2 regions of the Bradyrhizobium sp. G127 genome follow, and region 2 is predicted to be linked to the other one. Evidence: riboswitches for the same ligand, from Rfam matches in the RefSeq annotation. Region 2 holds a riboswitch; the other holds the start of a gene.

What was found. Region 2 has a riboswitch for S-adenosylmethionine ahead of LVY71_RS20245 (O-succinylhomoserine sulfhydrylase). Riboswitches for the same ligand answer to the same signal wherever they lie in the genome.
Region 1: it holds a riboswitch for S-adenosylmethionine, as region 2 does, so the genes downstream of both, metX (homoserine O-acetyltransferase MetX) here and LVY71_RS20245 (O-succinylhomoserine sulfhydrylase) in region 2, are expected to answer to the same signal.

The regions. Positions count from the first base shown of each region.
Region 1 is NZ_JAKFGN010000003.1:415,008-418,716, reverse strand. Features, by position in the region: gene metW (methionine biosynthesis protein MetW) at 19-678, opposite strand; gene metX (homoserine O-acetyltransferase MetX) at 680-1,882, opposite strand; SAM riboswitch at 1,972-2,051, opposite strand; gene LVY71_RS21600 (chorismate mutase) at 2,259-3,092, shown strand; gene hisC (histidinol-phosphate transaminase) at 3,119-3,709, shown strand, end outside.
Region 2 is NZ_JAKFGN010000003.1:138,097-141,805, forward strand. Features, by position in the region: gene LVY71_RS20240 (SGNH/GDSL hydrolase family protein) at 1-437, shown strand, start outside; gene LVY71_RS20245 (O-succinylhomoserine sulfhydrylase) at 567-1,784, opposite strand; SAM riboswitch at 1,855-1,934, opposite strand; gene LVY71_RS20250 (2'-deoxycytidine 5'-triphosphate deaminase) at 2,033-3,139, shown strand; gene LVY71_RS20255 (acyl-CoA dehydrogenase family protein) at 3,296-3,709, shown strand, end outside.

The DNA of each region.
Region 1 (3,709 bases), 280 kb from region 2:
CTATTCTGGCCGCTAATCTTAATCGCGCCGCGTGAGCAGGAAAACCCCCTGCTCGCCGAACATGTTCCAAAACCACCACGGTGCGTTGAGACGCAACGGACGGCCATAAAGATCGAGCGCGACCGCGCGTTCCATCTTGACGTTGATTTCGTCGCAGAGCTGCACGAAATCCTTGATGGTGCAGAAGTGAATGTTCGGGGTGTCGTACCACGTGGCCGGCAAATTGTCGGTGCGCGGCATCTGGCCCTTCACCAGAAGCTGCAACCGCATTTTCCAGTGGCCGAAATTCGGGAACGAGACAATGGCGCGCCGCCCGATCCGCAGCAGATTCTCCAGTACCACGCGCGGCTGGCGCGTCGCCTGCAACGTTTGCGACAGGATCACGTAATCGAATGCATCATCGGGATAGTTGACGAGATCGGTGTCGGCGTCGCCCTGCACCACCGCAAGACCTTTGGCGACGCAGCGGTTGACACCCTCACGCGACAGTTCGATGCCGCGGCCATCGACGCCGCGCGTTTCCAGAAGCTGCAGCAGATCGCCCTCGCCGCAGCCGACATCGAGCACCTTCGAGCCGGGCTCTACCATCTGCGCGACTAGCAGGTGGTCTCCGCGGTAGCCGTTCTCAGTCACGGGAAGAACCGCAGTCGGACGAAACGCCTGATCCTGAATAGCCATTTTAGCGGCTCGCCGAGGTCAGGCCGTGCGCGGACGCGGCCGATTCCAGGAAGGCGCGGGAAATCTCGATGAACTCGGGGACATCGAGCAGAAATGCATCGTGGCCCCTGTCGGTCTCGATCTCCGCGAACGACACGCGTGCGCTGGAGGCATTCAGCGCATGCACAACGGCACGCGACTCCGAGGTCGGGAACAGCCAGTCGCTGGTGAACGACACCACGCAAAAGCGCGTGCGCGTGCCGCGATAGGCTTCCGCCAGCACACCGTTGTGATCGGCGGCGACGTCGAAGTAATCCATCGCACGGGTGAGATAGAGATAGCTGTTGGCGTCGAAGCGTTCCACGAACGACGAACCCTGATGGCGCAGATAGCTTTCCACCTCGAAGTCGGCATCGAACGAGAACGTCGGCAATTCACGATCCTGCAAGCGCCGCCCGAACTTGCGATGGAGCGCGGCGTCGGACAGATAGGTGATATGCGCGGCCATGCGCGCGACACCGAGACCGCGGCGCGGATGCGTGCCTTCCTCGAAGTAGCGCCCGCCGCGCCAATCCGGATCGGCCATCACCGCCTGACGTCCGAGTTCATGGAATGCGATGTTCTGCGCGGAGTGCCGCGTGCTGCATGCCACCGCCAGTGTGGAGAACACGCGCTCGGGATAGGCCGCCGCCCATTGCAGCGCCTGCATGCCCCCCATCGACCCGCCGACAACGGCGAACAGTTTCTCGATGCCGAGATGATCGATCAGCATCGCCTGCGCGCGCACCATGTCCGGAATCGTGATGACGGGGAAATCCAGCCCCCACAGTTTTCCGGTCGCAGGATTTGTCGAGGCCGGACCGGTGCTGCCCATGCAGCCGCCGATCACATTCGCGCAGATAACGAAATACCGGTCGGTATCGATCGGCTTGCCGGGGCCGACCAGCGTTTCCCACCATCCACGCTTGCCGGTGACCGGATGCACGTTTGCGACATGCTGATCCCCGGTCAGCGCATGGCAGATCAGGATGGCGTTGGAGCGATCATCGTTGAGCTGACCGTAGGCCTGATAGGCGATCTGGAATGGCGCAAGATCGACGCCGCAATCCAGCCGCAGCGGCTTGTCGGCGCCGAACGGCGCCACCAGCGAGGACGGGTGGTCGGCCTCATGCGCGCGCTCGCCACCGGATACTGCGCCACTCTTCAACGGTTTGACGTTAACCATCGTGTTACTGGCCTCCTCAGAAGGTCTCCCGGACCAACATCGGAAATCAGGCCACAAAAAACCCGGCCTGAAACGAGGTTCGGCCGGGATCACTTATGTCCCCGGCCTGTTTAGCGAGTTGTTTAACGTGGCTGCAAGCCGGCCGGCTCAAATGACCACGGAATGACTTAAGCTATTAATCCCAGAGGGCCTTTTCGTCAAGACGCATCCCGGACCGCGCGCCGTCCCGGCTGTCGCCCCGAGCCCAACCCCTCAATGTTTTCTTTGCTTTCAGCCACCGTGTTACCTAATCAAGCCCTGCCAGCCGGGCAGCATCCACCATTCCTGCGCGGCGTGGCGGGATCCGCCGAGCTGTCCGCCCTGAAGGTTTTTAGAGATGACCAAGTCGCCACCATCGTTGCAGGATCTTCGCCGCGAAATCGATTCCATCGATGAGCAGGTGCATGGCCTGTTGATGCAGCGCGGCGATATTATCGACCGCCTGATCTCGGTGAAGAAGACGCAGGAAGTCGGCTCCGCATTCCGGCCCGCGCGCGAGGCCGACATGATGCGCCGGCTGGTGCAGCGCCATCGCGGCATTCTGCCGCTCGATACGGTCGAGAGCATCTGGCGCGTCATCATCGCGACGTTCACCTATGTCCAGGCGCCGTTCTCGGTCCACGCCGATCTGTCGTCCGGCGAATCCGCGATGCGGGATTCCGCGCGGTTTCATTTCGGCTTCACCGTTCCGTTCATCGCGCATTTCAATGCCGAGGCTGCTGTCGAAGCGGTGGCAAAATCCAAGGGCGACCTCGCACTGATAGCCGCAGCCGGCAGCCGCTCGCCGTGGTGGCTCGCGCTGGAGTCGGCCAATGCGCCGAAGATCATCGCGCGGCTGCCGTTCGTCGAGCGCGCCGATCATCCGGCGGCGCTGCCGGTGTTCGTCGTGTCCCGGGTGGCAGAAGACGCCATGGTCACCGAAGTCGAGATGTGGAGTATCCGCGTCTCCGGCTGGAACGCTGGCGTCGCGCGTGCATTGTCGCCGTTCTCGGAAATCATCGCCGTGCCCGACACGACCTCGGACGGCGCGGCGCTGCTGATCTCGGTTCCCGGATCGGAAGGACGCGACAAAATCACCGCCTCGCTGGTCGCGGCGGGGGCTTCCGTGCGCTCATCGGCTCTCGTCGGGAGCCATGCAACGCGTTATACGGTGCCGCAATCCAAGGCTTGAGCCTTTTTCTTTCTGGAGTTCAGTCGATGTCACGTCCCGTGCCGAAGCCAGGCATTCTCGATATTGCGCCCTATACGCCGGGCAAGAGCGGCGCGGGATTGAGCGGACGCGTGTTCAAGCTCTCGGCGAACGAGACCCCGCTCGGACCGTCGCCGAAGGCCATCGAAGCCTACAAGGCCGCCGCCGGTCATCTGGAGGATTATCCAGAAGGCACCTCGCGCGCGCTGCGCGAAACCATCGGGCGCACCTTCGGGCTCGATCCCGACCGCATCATCTGCGGCGCGGGCTCGGACGAACTGCTGAACTACCTTGCAAACACCTATCTAGGTCCCGGCGACGAGGCGATCCACACCACGCACGGTTTTCTCGTTTATCCGATCGCGACCCTGTCGAACGGCGCCACCAATGTGATCGCGCCGGAGAAAAACTATACCGCCGACGTGGACGCGATCCTCGGTGCAGTGACGCCGCGCACCAAGATGGTGTGGCTCGCGAATCCGAACAATCCGACCGGCACCTATGTGCCGTTCGACGAGGTCAAGCGGCTGCGCGCCGGCCTGCCGCCGCACGTGCTGCTGGTGATCGACGCAGCCTATTCGGAATACGTTACGCGCAAC
Region 2 (3,709 bases):
ATCTCGTGATCTGGCAGCTCGGCACCAACACGGTGGTCAAGGGAAGCGTCAGCGATGTCGCAGCGACGGCTGCGCTGGTGGAGGACGGCATCGCGCGCCTTCAGGCCCGCGGCATCGACGTTGTGCTGATCGATCCGCAGTATGTGCCCGCCGTCGCCTCGAAGACCGAAAACGCCAGCAAGATGGTGAAGCTGATCGGTGAGGTCGCGAAGCTCAAGAACGTGGCGCTGTTCCCTCGCTTCGAAGTCATGCGGCAATGGCATGAGGACGAGAAAATGCCATTCGAGAAGTTTGTGATCGGTGACGGCCTGCATATGAACGACTGGGGCTATGCCTGTTTCGCCCAGTTGCTCGGCGACACCATCATCAAGTCGGTCGGTCAGGTAAAGGCAGGCGTCGACGTGCCGGGCAACGTCATGACCTACCGGCCGATGTGAGCGGCGATATCGTCATCCTGAGACGCGATCTCTTGCGAGCCTCGAAAGATGACGGAGTGGAAGGCGAGACGCCGTCGCTCTTCGAGGCCTTCGCTTCGCTCCGGCTCCTCAGGGTGAGGCAAGAAAACCTCACGCCTTCTCAAGCGCCGCCGTCAGATCCTCGATCAGATCGTCCTGATGCTCGAGCCCTGCCGAGAAGCGGATGAAGCCTTCACTGATGCCGAGTTCGGCGCGCGCCTCCGGCGTCAGGCGCTGATGCGTCGTGGTCGCCGGGTGCGTGACGATGCTCTTGGAATCGCCGAGGTTGTTGGAAATCCGCGCAAGCTTCAACGCATTCAGCGTGCGGAAGGCCGCGGCCTTGCCGCCCTTGATCTCAAAACCGATCAGCGTCGATCCGGCGCGCATCTGTTTCTTCACGATGGCGGCCTGCGGATGATCGGCGCGGCCCGGATAGATCAGCCGCGATATCTTGGGGTGCTTCGCGAGAACATCGGCGATCGCGCCGGCGGTTTCGGTCTGCGCCTTGACCCGAATGCTCAGTGTCTCAAGTCCTTTCAGCAGCACCCAGGCGTTGAACGGCGACATCGCGGGTCCGGTCTGGCGCAGGAACGTATGGATGTGTTCCTGAATGAAGGCTTCCGACGAGAGGATGATGCCGCCGAGACAGCGGCCCTGACCGTCGATGTGCTTGGTCGCCGAATAGACCACGACATCCGCGCCGAGCGCGAGCGGGCTCTGCCAGATCGGCGTCGCGAACACGTTGTCCACGATCAGGCGCGCGCCGCCGCGATGGGCGATCTCGGCCACGGCTGCGATGTCGACCACGTCGAGGGTCGGATTGGTCGGGCTTTCGAGGAAGCACGACTTGGTGTTTGGCCGCATCGCCTTCTGCCACTGGTCGAGGTCATGGCCATCAACCAGCGTGGATTCAATTCCGTAGCGCGGCAGCAGATCTTCCACGACATAACGGCACGAGCCGAACAGCGCCTTGGCCGCGACAACGTGATCACCGAATTTAAGCGGCGCGAGGATCGCGGTGGTGACAGCGGCCATGCCGGTGGCCGTGGCGCGGGCAGCTTCCGCGCCTTCGAGTTCGACCATCCGCTGTTCGAACATCGCGACCGTCGGATTGGAAAATCGTGAATAGAGAAAGCCGGGATCGGCGCCGGTAAAGCGGGCTTCGCATTGCTCGGCGGTGTCGTAGACAAACCCCTGCGTCAGGAACAGTGCTTCGGAGGTTTCGCCATATTGCGAGCGCAGCGTGCCGGAATGCACGAGGCGGGTTTCGGGGCGATAGTTGCGGGTGGAAGATGGCGGCTTGGCCGCAGGTGTTTTGATCTCGGACATGTGCACTCCATCGTGACCACCTCGCGATGGTCACAAAAAACCGGCCTGGAAAATATTTCCACAAGCCGGGATCACACTGTCCCCGGCCTGTTTAGCGAGTTATTTAACGTGGCTGCAAGCCGGCCGGCTCAAATGACCACGGGATAAGTGGTAGGCTTAATCCCGCATGGTCTTTCCGTCAAGCGCCCCATCGGATAACCGGTAAAATGCACATTTTGCTGGATTAGCCGGCGACCGAGGACACCCACGTGCCTTTCACTCTGCCCCCCGGCGCGACTGGAATTTTGCCCGACCGCATGATCGCGGCGATGGCCGACGCCGGCCTGATCCTTCCGGAATATCCTTTCGTCGAGAGCCAGATCCAGCCGGCCAGCCTCGATCTGCGTCTTGGCGAGGTGGCATTCCGGGTGCGCGCCAGTTTCCTGCCGGGACCGGACATCACGGTGGCGCAGCGTATCGACGAACTGAAGCTGCACGAGATCGATCTGTCCGATGGCGCAGTTCTGGAAACCAACTGCGTTTACATCGTGCCGCTGCTGGAAAGTCTCGCGCTGCCGCCTTCGATTCAGGCTGCGGCAAATCCGAAAAGCTCCACCGGGCGGCTCGACGTGTTTACCCGCGTAATCGCCGACGGCACACGCCGCTTCGATATGATCGCGCCTGGCTATCACGGCCCGCTCTATGCCGAGATCAGTCCCAAGACATTTCCTGTGCTGCTGCGTGAAGGATCGAGGCTGTCGCAGATCCGTTTCCGCACCGGACATCCGCTGCTCAATGCCGATGAACTGCAAGCGTTGCATGCGGCCGAGCGGCTGGTGGACAGCGACGAGGCCGATCTCGCCGGTGGCGTGGCGCTCAGCGTTGATCTCAGCGGCGAAGGCTCCGACGGATTTGTCGGCTATCGTGCCAAGCGTCATACCGGCGTGGTCGATGTCGATCGCCGTTCCGGATATACGGTCGGCGAGTTCTGGGAGCCGATCCGGGCGCGACCGGACCGCAGCCTGATCCTCGATCCCGGCGAGTTCTATATTCTGGCCTCAAAAGAAGCGGTGCAGGTGCCGCCGGACTTCGCAGCGGAGATGGTGCCGTTCGATCCGCTGGTGGGCGAATTCCGCGTTCACTATGCGGGCTTCTTCGATCCCGGCTTTGGCTATGCCGGCGCGGGCGGGCAGGGCTCGCGCGCAGTGCTGGAAGTGCGCTCGCGTGAAGTGCCGTTCATTCTCGAACACGGCCAGATTGTCGGACGTCTGGTTTATGAAAAGATGCTGTCGCGTCCCGCCGCGCTGTATGGTCAGAAGATTGCATCGAACTATCAGGGCCAGGGCCTCAAGCTGTCGAAGCACTTTCGTACCTGAGCACTTTCGCGCCAGGTTTTAGAGTTCATTTCGCTCTGCGGATTATATCTTCACGCGGCACTGGTCTCCCATGCCATCGGAGTCCTCGGGGCCGCTTGCCGTTGCGCACCAAATGCCGGATCATTCCTGAAAACAAGGACCGTTCGGGAGAACGCCATGACCGCTGCAGCGAAGCCTCTGGGCGCGCCTGCTTCCGCGCTGACATCTGAGTTCGGCCTGATCGCACCCGATACGTCGGGCATGAATTTCTATCGCGCCGATCCAATCCTCGCCGACCTGCTGCGCGTCCATCTTCCCGCTGCGCTGTTTCAACATATCGAGCCGCATCTCGATCGGCTCGGTGCGCTGGCCGGCGGTCATCTCGATGATTGCGCGCGTCTTGCCGACAGGCACGGGCCGGTACTGCATCAGCGGGATCGTTTCGGCAACGACCGGCAATGGATCGAATATCATCCCGCGTATCGCGAGCTTGAACGCGCGGCCTATGGTGAATTCGGAATCCACGCGATGTCGCATCGCAAGGGCATTCTCGGCTGGGCCGATACCTATCCGGCGGTAGCCAAGCATGCC